DNA from 3 places in the Adlercreutzia muris genome. Region 1 is predicted to be linked to each of the others. Evidence: predicted binding sites of a transcription regulator. Region 1 holds the regulator's gene; each other region holds the start of a gene.
What was found. Region 1 encodes LexA, which represses DNA repair genes until DNA is damaged. Its sites were predicted from a motif close to CNAACANNTGTTNG; they were not measured.

Region 1 (4,152 bases):
CGACCGTCCGGGGCTCGAATGGCCCTTGGAATCGTCGTTGGCCGAACTTGATCGCTTGGCCGACACCGCCGGAGCCGACGTGGTGGCCTCCACCACCCAGCGCCTCGATGCCCCGAACCCCCGCACCTTCGTAGGCTCGGGCAAGGCCGTTGAAATCGCCGATCTCGCCCGAAGCTGCGAGGCGGATCTCGTCATCTTCGACGATGAGCTGACCCCCTCCCAGCAGGCGAACCTCGAGAAGATCATGGACAAGTCAGTGAAGGTCATCGATCGCACGGCCCTCATTTTGGACATCTTCGCCCTGCACGCCACCTCCAAGGAAGGTCGCCTCCAGGTGCGGCTCGCCCAGAACCAGTACCTCTATCCGCGCCTACGCGGCATGTGGGCGCACCTGGCCTCGAACCGCATGGGCGGCGGCGTGGGATCCCGCTTCGGCGAGGGCGAGAGCCAGCTGGAAGTGGATCGCCGCATGGTGCGCAAGCGCATCACCTCCATCCGCCGCGAACTGGCCCATCTTTCCGAGGTGCGCTCGCTGCAGCGAGAGAACCGCTACGGCAGCGGCATGTTCAAGGTGTCCCTGGCCGGCTACACCAACGCGGGGAAGAGCTCTCTCATCAACCGGCTCACCGGCGCCGCCGTGCTCAGCTACGACAAGCTCTTCGCCACCTTGGATTCCACGACCCGCAAGTTCGCCCTGCCCGAGGGTCGCGAGGTTACCGTTACCGACACCGTCGGCTTCATCCAGAAGCTGCCCACCACCCTGGTGGAGGCCTTCAGATCGACGCTCGATGAGATCACCGGTGCCGATCTGATCCTCCATGTGATTGATGCCTCCTCTCCGGAGTTCGAGGGGCAGATCGATGCCGTCTGCGAGGTGCTCGATCAGATCGGCGCCGAGTCCATTGCCGCCATCGAGGTGTTCAACAAATGCGACCTGCTCGATGCGGAGACCTTGGCCGGGCTGCGCCGTCGCTTCCCCCACGCTCAGTTCGTCTCGGCTCGCACCGGCGAGGGCATCGACGGCCTCGTGACCGCCCTGGCCACGGCCGCCTCGGCCGCCGATGCCAAGCTCGATGTGGTGATTCCCTACCAGCGCGGCGACTTGGTATCGCTTGCCCACGAGCGGTGCCACATCATATCGGAGTCTCACGAGGCCGACGGCACCCATATCCAAATGCTCGCCGCCCCGGCCTTCGCTGCCGCTTTTCGGGGGTTTTCCGCATAGCGACTGGCTGAAACCGGGCTTGGAGCGTCACCGCCTGCGAAGCACCCCTTTTGCGAGAGGGCCATGGAATCACGTCCATGGCCCTCGCTGCATGCTATCGATTCTGTTGAGCGCGAAACCGCTCGGCACTGCCTCTAGAGACGGCGGAACACGGCCACTACCTTGCCCGCGATAGAGCAATCGCTCACGATAATGGGCTCCATAGAGGAGTTCTCAGGCTGAAGACGGATGTGGTCGGCCTCCTTGTAGAAGCGCTTCACCGTAGCCCCGTCGTCCACAATGGCCACGACGATATCGCCGTTGTTCGCCACGGACTGCTCCTTGACCACGACGTAATCGCCGTCGTTAATGCCGATCTCTACCATGGACTCGCCCCGCACGGACAGCATGAAGGATGCGGCGTCACCCACGATGTCCGTGGGCAGTGTGATGGTGTCGGTGATGTTCTCCTGGGCCAAAATGGGGCAGCCGGCTGCTACATCGCCCACCAGGGGTACGTTGACGAGATTGCTGTAGCTACCCGCCACGCTGACGGCAGGAGAGGGCATGTCGTCGATCGGATAAGTGAGGGCGATGGAGCGGGACTTGAGCGGATCCCGCTTGATATAGCCCTTATCTTCCAGGGCTTTCAGGTGCACGTGAACGGTGGAAGGGGAGGACAGGCCGAGGGTCTGGCATACTTCCCTCACCGTAGGGCCATAGCCCTTCTCCCGTATGCACGCCTCGATGCAGTCAAGAACCGCCTGTTGCCGCCTGGTTACTTTCTGGGTCATGCTGCATCCTTTCTATAAGGCGTACATTTGTTTGAAAAATCTGTTGACATGAACCTTTGTTCGTTCTATTATAACTGCGAACAAAGGTTCTACGCAAGAGGTCAGGAGAGAAAAAATGAGCCGATTTGAATTTCCCATCGCCTTCGCCCTCGGTACCGTCGTCTCCTTCGTTATGCTCTTTGCCTGAGGAAAGCACCCCTGCGAACCACGCTCGCGCCGACGAGCGGATGTTCAGAGAGGTGCCGCTGTTGAGCGCAGAACTCGGAAAGCCGCCGACGTATCACGATGGTAGCAAAGTCTTGAAGATGCTGGAAGCAGGCGGTGCTTGGGGTATCATGGGTAACCAACTCATTGTTAGGAGAACCCATGCGCTGTCCTTCCTGCGGATATCCCGAATCGAAAGTCGTCGATTCCCGCTCTGCCGACGAGGGGGCATCTATTCGCCGACGCCGCGAATGCCTGGAATGCGGCACTCGCTTCACCACCTACGAGCGGTTGGCCGAAAACCCCATCCTCGTCATCAAGGCCGACGGCTCATCCGAGGTGTTCAATCGAGAGAAGCTCATGCGCGGCCTGCTCATCGCCTGCGCCAAGCGACCCATCACTCCGGAGAAGATCGACCACCTCATCGCGAGCATCGAGTCGGAGCTGCGCTCCACCCAGCGCACGGAAATCAAGTCGAAGGATCTCGGCGATATGGCCCTCGCGCGACTGGCGAAGCTCGATGATGTGGCCTACATTCGCTTTGCCAGCGTATACAAGGATTTCCAGAGCGTGGAGGAGTTCTCCTCGGCCCTGGGAGAGCTCGGATAGGGGGGGTGCGCTATGGATGTGAGCATCACTGTTCTCGATGAGGAGCTGCCTGCGCCCCAGTACGCCCATCCTGGAGATGCGGGACTTGACCTCCGGGCCGCCGTAGCCGGCACATTGAATCCTTTCGAGCGCATGACGGTGCCGTGCGGCTTCGCCATGGCCATTCCCGACGGGTACGCCGGGCTCGTTATTCCGCGCAGCGGTCTTGCATCCCGCCATGGCGTCTCCGTCGTGAACGGGCCGGGACTGGTGGATAGCGGCTACCGAGGCGAGATCATGGTTGTACTCGTCAATCTCGATCCCCAGGAGCCGTTTTCCTTCGAGAAGGGCGATCGCATCGCGCAGATGATGATCGTAGCCACCCCTTCGGTTACTTTACATAACACAGATCAGCTTCCGGCCAGCGTGCGCGGAGCCCAGGGCTTCGGCAGCAGCGGCATCAGCTAGAATCGAGGCCCTATGGATCAATTCCCCCAGAAGCCCGAGGATACCTCGGCACCCAGCGAATCGCCGCAAAGGCCGGAGCCCTCACGCTCAGACGACCCGTCGACCCAGGGGCAGCGGCCCATTCTGCCCTCCGTTGACCCCCAGACCATAGAATCTGGGGAAAGCGCCCAAGCCGCCGTGGCCGACTACGAACTCAAGTCGGCGCGAACCCTCGCTACCGTGGCCACGATAGCCGGTCCCATATCCTTCATTATCGGGGGCGTCGCCCTGAGCACCGTGGCGCTCGTTTGCGCCATCATCGCCTTCGTCAAAATTCGCAGTGTCCTCGATGACGTGGCACCAGCCAAGCAGCCCTATGCCCGAGCGCTCAGGCAAACCGCTCTCATGGGCATCGGCATCGGCGCGGTGGCCCTCATACTCAACGGCGTCAGCGTCGCCATGATGCTGCCCGTACTCATGGAGGCCATGCAGACCGGCGACTACAGCGCCATCCTCGGCGACGCCGCGAGCAGCCTGTCGCCGACGAGCCCCTCTGAGGACGGCGGCAACGCCTGGGGCTAAAAGCCGCAACGATCTTCCACCCGTCAATCCCTCATTCTCTCTGAAAGGCTGATAATATGGAATTAGGTTATTCGCGGCAAGCGGCCTATTCCATCGGTAAAAGGCTGATAAGAAAACTTATGTCCAATAACCCTGATTTATGCTAGAGGCAGCAGCGATTAAGTTCCATTATGTACGTCTTGACCAGATTCACATGGCTTGAGACATAGGGAACATACTCAGGCTTGAATTCTACCAGGAAGGACATGAGCATTGCAAAATTGGTGATCTTCATTTCGTTTATAAGGTCGTACACGTCGCAGAAATCAACGTTGTAGACATCCGAAATATTGA
Region 2 (4,152 bases), on a different contig from region 1:
GGTCGGCCACCTACCAGTACCCCTTCGAGTGCTTCCGCTTGCGCTCGGGCTTGGGGGGCCGGAAATCGAGCGCCAGCTGGCCGTCGGTGATCTTCTCCTGCTTCTCCGCCGGGGCTGCGGCCTTGCGCTCCACCTTCTCGATGGTCCAGGACACCGCGCCGGCCCCGAACAGCTCCAGCATCTTCAGCCGCGCGTCGTGGGCGTTGGCCTTGGTGCCGGCCCGCGCCTCGCTTTGGAATTCGAAGAGGCCGCGCTCGCGGTCGTGGGATCCCTTGGGTGACTGGTAGTGGGCAACATAGGTCTGCATAAACGGGCGGTCCTTCCGTCTCTGTGGTTCAGGGGCCATTCTAGCACGACGGAGGCCCCGCCTTGAAAGCCAAACAGGCCACCGCTGGAAAACCAACGATGGCCTGCTCATTGTTATGGAGCCGGTGACAGGAATCGAACCCGCAACCCACTGATTACAAATCAGTTGCTCTACCGTTGAGCCACACCGGCGCCGTGCATGCGGCACCTCTCCCTCCCCGAAGATGACGCCGCATCCGCTTATTGTACGACAACGCTCCGATTTAGGGAAGTTGCAACCGCAGATTCCCTACTCCTTGGCGCCCCACTGCTCGTAGTAGGCGTCGATGGCGGCCGCGATATCGTCGTCGATCACGATGCGCCCGGCCACCTCGTGGTTGTGCAGGCACTCCTTCACCTCGGCCATGGACACGATGGAAGCCACCGGGAAGCCGTACTTCGCCTCGATCTCCTTCTGGGCCGTGGTCACGCCGCCCTTCCCCACTTCCATGCGGTTCAGAGACACGATGAGCCCGCGCACGTCCACGTCGGCGGCGGCCTTCAGGATGGGATAGGTCTCATCGATGGACTTGCCCGAGGTGGTCACGTCCTCCACCATGATGACGCGATCGCCATCGGCGAGCTCGGCGCCGAGCAGGTTGCCCGCATCGGCCCCGTGGTCCTTCACTTCCTTGCGGTTGCAGCAGTACTTCACTTCCTTGCCGTAGAGCTCCTGCAACGCCATGGCGGTGACCACGGCCAGGGGGATGCCCTTGTAGGCCGGCCCGAACACCACGTCGAAGTCGAGCCCGAAGTTGTCGTTGATGGCCTGGGCGTAGTACAGGCCCAGACGGTGCAGCTGCTCGCCAGTCACATAGGCGCCCGCGTTCATGAAGAACGGCGACTTGCGCCCACTCTTCAACGTGAAGTCGCCGAACTTCAGCACGTCGCTTTCCACCATGAACTCGATGAACTCGCGCTTGTAAGCCTCCATGGCCATCCTTTCGCTCCAGGGACCCTCTCATTTTCCATGGACACCATGATACCCGATTCAGCAGAGGGTGCGACCGCGCGGCGACAGGTTAGCGGTTAGTTGACACCCGAACATATATTCGGTTATTATAGCGTACATCCATTCGGGCGAACAGGTGTGCTTGTTTAGAAGCGTTCTCAGGGAAGGAGGCCGGGCCGTGAACGTTATCGAGAAGCTGGAAGTGCTGGCCGATGCGGCGAAGTACGATGTGGCCTGCACTTCCTCCGGCGTGCAGCGTTCGGGGAAGAAAGGGCAGCTGGGCGCGGCGCACCAGGCGGGCTGCTGCCATTCCTTCACGCCCGACGGGCGCTGCGTCACGCTGCTGAAGGTGCTCATGACCAACGCTTGTGTCTACGACTGCGCCTACTGCGTGAACCGTGCCAGCAACGCCATGGTCCCGCGCACGGCCTTCACCCCGCGGGAACTGGCCGACCTTACCATCGGGTTCTACCGCCGCAACTACATCGAGGGGCTCTTCCTGTCGTCGGGGGTGGCCGGCTGCCCCGACCGCACTACCGAGCTCATGGTGCAGGCCCTGCGCATCCTGCGGGAAGAATACGGCTTTCGCGGCTACATCCACACCAAGACCATCCCCGGCACGTCCCTGGAACTCATCGACGAGCTGGGCCGCCTGTCCGACCGCCTCTCGGTGAACCTGGAACTGCCGAGCAAGCAGAGCCTGGGGCTTCTGGCCCCCAACAAGTCGCGCCACTCCATCCTAACCCCCATGCGCCACATCTTCGAGTCGGTGGCCGAAGACAAGGAATCCCGCGCCCTCGCCCAGCGCCGCACCACGGTGTACCGGGAGAAGAGAATGGCCCGCAAGACGCGGGCCTTCGCCCCGGCGGGCCAGTCCACCCAGATGATCATCGGCGCCACCCCGGAAAGCGACTACCAGATCCTGAACCTGTCGGCGGCGCTCTACACCCAGCTGTCCTTGAAGCGCGTGTTCTTCAGCGCCTATCTGCCCGTGGTGGCCGACCCGCTCCTGCCCGCCACCGATGCCGTGCAGCTGAACCGCGAGCACCGCCTGTACCAGGCCGATTGGCTTCTGCGCTACTACGGTTTCAACGTGAGCGAGATCATCGACGAGGAGAACCCCTTCCTCGCCCCCGATGTGGATCCGAAGGCCAACTGGGCCTTAAACCACCTGGATTTCTTCCCCGTGGAGGTGAACACCGCACCCCTCGAGGCGCTGCTGCGCGTGCCCGGCATCGGCGTGCGCGGGGCGCGGCTCATCCTGCGGGCCCGGCGCCAATCCACCCTGGGCGAGGCGGAGCTGCGCCGCCTCGGCATCGCCTACAAGCGCGCCCGCTACTTCATCACCATGAACGGCGCCTACGGAGGCTCCGGCATCGACTTCTCCCGCGATGCGCTGCACGCGCGCCTCTCCGCCCCCATCGAGGGCGGCCGCCACGGACGGCGGGCCAACCGGGCCGTGCAGGGCCAGATGAGCCTCTTCGAGGCGGTGGACGCGCCGCCGGTGCTCCCCGAGGCGAGCCCCGCCAACCGCGCCGCCCTCGATGTCGCCTTCGAGGCCCAGCGCCGCGCCCTGGCCCAGGGGGCGCTGGCCCGAGCGATGGCCGACGGCGCTGGGGGCGAGCGGCGGACGACCCTCGACGCAGAAGCGCCCCGCACCAGAGATGAAAGCCCGCTGCACGAGAACGCCCCGCACGATGACGATGCCCGCGAGCCACTGCTCTCCGTAGCCTAGGAGAGCGTCGTGCACCGCGCAAACGCTACCGCGCCCGCAAGCCCCGCCCTGGTCGGCGCATATCCGGCCGGAGCGGACGCGTCCCCCTCCGCGGCAGGCAGCCCCCACCACCTTCCCCTCGCAGCCGTCCCATCAGCCGCCCCTGACGACATCTACGACGAGGTAGCCTACGCCTACGACGGCACCTTGGAAGGACTGCTCTCGGCCATCTTCGCCGCCTACGAGCGCCATGAGAACCCGACCGACGTAGTGCCCGAAAGTCGGCTGCAGCCCCGCCTGGGCCAGCGGGTAGCGGCCATCCCCACGAACATGAGCCATGCGGCCCGGGTGCTGCGCGGCGTGAAGCGAGCCTGCGGCTGGCGGGCGGCCCATGCCGTGAAGCAGGCCAGCTGCTCCGACGAGCCCGATGCGGGCACGGCTGCCTACCGCTTCGTGCGCTACGCCATGGACGAGCAGAAGCACCGCAACTGCGAGCGCTGCCGCAAGCGATCGTCCTGCCCTGGGCGCAGCGGTGCGGGCCTCTGCCCCAAGATGCGGGGCCGCGCCCTCTCAGACATCACCCATCCGGCCGTGGAACGGCTCTTCCGCATCTCCCGCTCCATCAGTCAGGAATGCGAGCACCTGCGCCAGTTCGTCCGTTTCCAACACCTGCAGGGCGAGAGCGTGGGCGACGACACCGGCACCGAAGTGTGGTTCGCCCGGGTGAACCCCAAAGCCTCGGTGGTACCACTGGTCATGGACCACTTCGTGGAGCGGCTCGGCGTGCAGCCCTTCATCATCTACGACGAGGTGCACGAGTTGGCCGGCGTCTACGACGGAGGCGACTGGCACCTCGTGGCCACCGCCGGCCAAGGCGATCTCGCCCGGGCCCTCCCCGATCCCACGGCCGACGAGGCCCTCTTCAGCGAGGCCTGGCGCACCTTCTACCGTTCGGTATCGGTGGATGCCCGCTACCATCCCGAGCTGCGCCGACAGTTCATGCCCAAGCGCTTCTGGAAGAACCTCACCGAGCTTCAGGAGAGCCCCGCTACCCTGCGCACGGCCCGATCTTAGCCCCGCACGCAAAGCGGGGACACCTCCTGGGCGCCCCCGCTCGTCTTCCCTGGAACCGACGCGCCCC
Region 3 (4,152 bases), on a different contig from region 1:
GGCCGAGGAGAAGCCGGCCCGCCGCAAGAAGGCCGACGAGGCTCCTGCCGAGGCCGAGGTTGAGGCTGTGGAGACCGTCGAAGAGTAAGCAACCTCGGATGCCCATAGCCGCTGTATTCGATCGGTGACTTTCAGAAGGCCGCTCTTCGGAGCGGCCTTCTCGTGTATCATGGAGCCGTTGAAATGTCTGCGCAGGATCGCGCGAAGGGGCGCGGTTTCGGAGGAGGTACTGCATGAAGAAGCTGTTTCTCATCGGCGGCATGGGCGCCGGCAAGTCCACGGCCCGCAAGGCGCTGACCGATGAGGGTCTGGCCTGGATCGATCTCGATCAGGTGGGCCACGAGGTGCTTACGTGGGGCACGGTAAAGGACGATCTGCGCGGCGCCTTCGGCGACGGCGTCTTCGACGAGGGCGGGGAAGTGGTGCGCGCGGAGCTGGCCGCGGTGGCCTTCGCGAGCCCGGCGGCCACGCGCAAGCTGAACTGCATCACCATGCCGCGCATCGAGGAGCGCTACACCGACCTCATCGACGAGTTCGAGCACGAGGGAAAGCCGGCTGTGGTGGTGGAGTACTCGGTGTTCCGCAACCGCCAGCAGTCGCTGGCCTACGGGGCCGATGTGGTCATCGCCGTGCTCGCGCCGCTGGAGGTGCGCATCGAGCGCGCCGTGGCCTCGGGCTTTTCCGAGGAGGACGTGCGGGCCCGCATCGCCCGCCAGATTACCGACGCCGACCGCATCGAGGCGGCCGACGTGGTATTCAACAACGACGGCACCCCCGAAGAGCTCCGCAACGAGGTGCTCGCCTGGTGGAACGAGTATAAGAAGGAAATCTGGCTCGGATAGAGCCGATTGCAGATCGACGTCTCGGAGGCCGTCTCGTGGAGACGGCCTCTTTTGCTACCACAGTCCGAGCGTGTGCTGCATGGCGAGGCTGGCGGCGGCGATGCAGATCCAGCAGATGAGACCCATGAGGATGGGCTTGGCGCCGGATTTCACGAGCTTCACGAGGTCGGTGTTCAGCCCGATGGCAGCCATGGCCATGACGATGAAGAACCGACTCAAGGTCTTCAAGGGTGCGAAGACCGCCACGTCGGCGCCAGCGGCCACGGCAACCGTGGTGATGACCGAGGCTGCCAAAAAGAGCAGGATGAAGGTGGGAAGGGCGCGCTTCAGCGAGAAGCCGCTGAGGGGCTTCGTGGCGGCGGGAGCCGCCGTGGCGATCTCGGCGTTGGCAGCAGGGTCGCTCGCTGCCGTGCCGTCAGTGCCGTCAACGCCTGCAGCCGCGCCGACGCCTGCCGCGTTCTCCTTGCGCGCCACTGTGATGGCCAGCACGAGCGTGATGGGGATGATGGCGAGCGTGCGCGTGAGCTTCACGATGGTGGCGTCGTCGAGCGCGTTGGCGCCGGGGTGCATGCCGTCCCAGGCGGCTGCGGCGGCGGTGACCGACGAGGTGTCGTTCACGGCGGTGCCGGCGAACAGGCCGAAGCCCTCGTTGGACATGCCGAGCGCGCTTCCCAAGGTGGGGAAGATGAGCGCCGCGATGACGTTGAACAGGAAGATGACCGAGATGGCCTGGGCCACCTGCTCGTCTTTCGCCTTGATGACCGGAGCCGTGGCCGCGATGGCGCTTCCGCCGCAGATGGAGGAGCCCACGGCGATGAGCGTGGCGATGGCGCTATCGAGGTGCAGCACGCGGTACAGGAGGTAGCCCGCGATGAGGGCCGTGGCGATGGTGGAGCAGATGATGGGCAGGCTCTCGGCGCCCACGGCGGCGATCTGGGCCAGGTTCAGCCCGAAACCGAGCAGGATGACGGCGTACTGCAGCACCTTCTTGGCCGTGAACGCGATGCCGTCCTGAACGGTGCCCCGCGCCGGCTGCTTCCAAACAAGGGCGATGGCCATGCCTGCCAGGATGGCGAATACCGGGCCGCCGACGACCGGCAGCGCCTCGCCAAGAAACCAGCAGGGCACAGCGATGGCCGCACACACCCCGATGCCAGGCACCACATTCCTCAGATTTGCCACAAGGGCCTCCTTGTCTTCCCATCCGGTGTCTCAACGGCGATTGCTGAGTATAGCACCGTCCGAGCCGGGGTTCCCGCGCCGACTGGGAGCGAACGGTGGACGCGGCGCGAAGGCCATGGGAGAATAGATTGGCGAGGTTGAGCATCTTGGCAAGTTGGGGCGCTGGCTCTTGTAGGGGAAGAAAGACGGTCATGAATGAAGAGACGCAGGTAATAGTTACGAACATCTGTTCATTTCTTTGGGAAGGTGCTAAACTGTTCCCCTTACATTGATTCTCATTGAGAGGAGGGGGCCCGTGTCCACTCATCTTTCCAATATCGAGGGCATCGAGATGGCCGGCAAGCTTCCCGAGGTGCGCCTGGCGGGCACGCCGTTCAAGGTGGTTTCGCCCTTCGAACCGTCGGGCGATCAGCCCGAGGCCATTTCAGCGCTCGCAAAGGGCATCGAGGAGGGGCTGCGCTACCAGACGCTTCTGGGCGTGACCGGCTCCGGCAAGACCTTCACCATGGCCAAGACCATCGAGGCGGTGCAGAAGCCCACGCTCGTCATGGCGCCGAACAAGACCCTCGCGGCCCAGCTGGCCGCCGAGCTGAAGGAATTCTTCCCTGACAACGCCGTGGTGTACTTCGTCAGCTACTACGACTACTACCAGCCCGAAGCCTATGTGCCCGCGTCCGACACGTTCATCGAAAAGGACGCCTCCATCAACGAGGAGGTGGAGAAGCTGCGCCATGCGGCCACCTCGGCCCTGCTGTCGCGTCGCGACGTGATCGTGGTGGCGTCGGTGTCGTGCATCTACGGCATCGGCAGCCCCATGGACTATGCCGGCATGGCCGTGTTCGTCGACAAAGAGAAGGAGATGGATCGCGACCAGGTCATCCACGAGCTCATCGATATCCAGTACGACCGCAACGACTACGAGCAGAAGCGCGGCACCTTCCGTGTGCGGGGCGATGCGCTCGACGTGTTCCCGCCCTACGCCGACCACCCCATCCGCATCGAGTTCTGGGGCGATGAGATCGAGTCCATCGACGAGATCGACCAGGTCACCGGCGAGGTGCTAAGCAGCTACGAGGCGCTGCCCATCTGGCCGGCGTCCCATTACGTGACGGCGCGGCCGAAGATGGACAAGGCCCTGGTCACTATCCAAGACGAGCTGCGCGAGCGCCTCATGCAGTTCAAGGAGGAGGGCAAGCTCTTGGAGGCCCAGCGCCTGGAGATGCGCGTGAACTACGACTTGGAGATGCTGGAGACCATGGGTTTCTGCTCGGGCATCGAGAACTACTCGCGCCATCTGGACGGACGGGCGCCGGGCGAGCCCCCCTACACGCTCATCGACTACTTCCCGAAGGACTTCCTCTGCATCATCGATGAGTCCCACGTCACGGTGCCGCAGATCCGCGGCATGCACGAGGGCGACCGCTCCCGCAAGATCACCCTGGCCGAGCACGGCTTCCGCCTGCCCAGCTGCCTGGACAACCGCCCCTTGCGCTTCGATGAGTTCGAGGAGCGCATCCCCCAGTTCGTCTACGTGTCGGCCACGCCGGGCGACTACGAGGAGAAGGTGAGCCTGGCCCAGGTGGAGCAGGTCATTCGCCCCACGGGCCTGCTGGATCCCGAGATCGTCGTGCGCACGAGTGCGAGCCAGATAGACGACATCATCGACGAGGCCAAGGACCGGGCCGCCCGGGGCGAGCGCGTGCTCATCACCACGCTCACGAAGAAGATGGCCGAGGACCTCACCGACCACCTGCTCGACCAGGGGGTGAAGTCCCGCTACATGCACTCGGACATCGCCACCCTGGAGCGCACCGAGATTTTGCGCGATCTGCGCCGGGGCGAGTTCGACGTGCTTGTGGGCATCAACCTGCTGCGCGAGGGCCTGGATCTTCCCGAGGTATCGCTCGTGGCCATCCTGGATGCCGATAAAGAGGGCTTCCTGCGCAACCACCGCTCGCTCATTCAGACCATCGGGCGCGCGGCCCGCAACGTGTCGGGCCAGGTCATCATGTACGCCGACCGCATCACCGACTCCATGCGCCGCGCCATCGACGAGACGCGCCGGCGCCGCGAGATCCAGATGGCCTACAACAGCGAGCACGGCATTGAGCCCCAGACTATCCGCAAG

Region 2: AAK988_RS06130 (putative DNA modification/repair radical SAM protein) is a predicted target of LexA. The motif match lies at 1,387-1,400, and genes of this name have one in related genera.
Region 3: uvrB (excinuclease ABC subunit UvrB) is a predicted target of LexA. The motif match lies at 2,244-2,257, and genes of this name have one in related genera.

The regions. Positions count from the first base shown of each region.
Region 1 covers NZ_JBCLQK010000017.1:509-4,660, reverse strand. Annotated here, with positions in the region: gene hflX (GTPase HflX) at 1-1,225, shown strand, start outside; gene lexA (transcriptional repressor LexA) at 1,360-1,998, opposite strand; gene nrdR (transcriptional regulator NrdR) at 2,365-2,811, shown strand; gene dut (dUTP diphosphatase) at 2,824-3,258, shown strand; gene AAK988_RS10980 (hypothetical protein) at 3,271-3,819, shown strand; gene AAK988_RS10975 (Rep family protein) at 3,962-4,152, opposite strand, start outside.
Region 2 covers NZ_JBCLQK010000005.1:60,547-64,698, reverse strand. Annotated here, with positions in the region: gene AAK988_RS06145 (hypothetical protein) at 11-307, opposite strand; tRNA gene AAK988_RS06140 (tRNA-Thr) at 424-498, opposite strand; gene pyrE (orotate phosphoribosyltransferase) at 596-1,279, opposite strand; gene AAK988_RS06130 (putative DNA modification/repair radical SAM protein) at 1,476-3,032, shown strand; gene AAK988_RS06125 (TIGR03915 family putative DNA repair protein) at 3,042-4,085, shown strand.
Region 3 covers NZ_JBCLQK010000001.1:47,799-51,950, reverse strand. Annotated here, with positions in the region: gene rpsA (30S ribosomal protein S1) at 1-88, shown strand, start outside; gene coaE (dephospho-CoA kinase) at 234-842, shown strand; gene AAK988_RS00175 (YeiH family protein) at 897-2,024, opposite strand; gene uvrB (excinuclease ABC subunit UvrB) at 2,356-4,152, shown strand, end outside.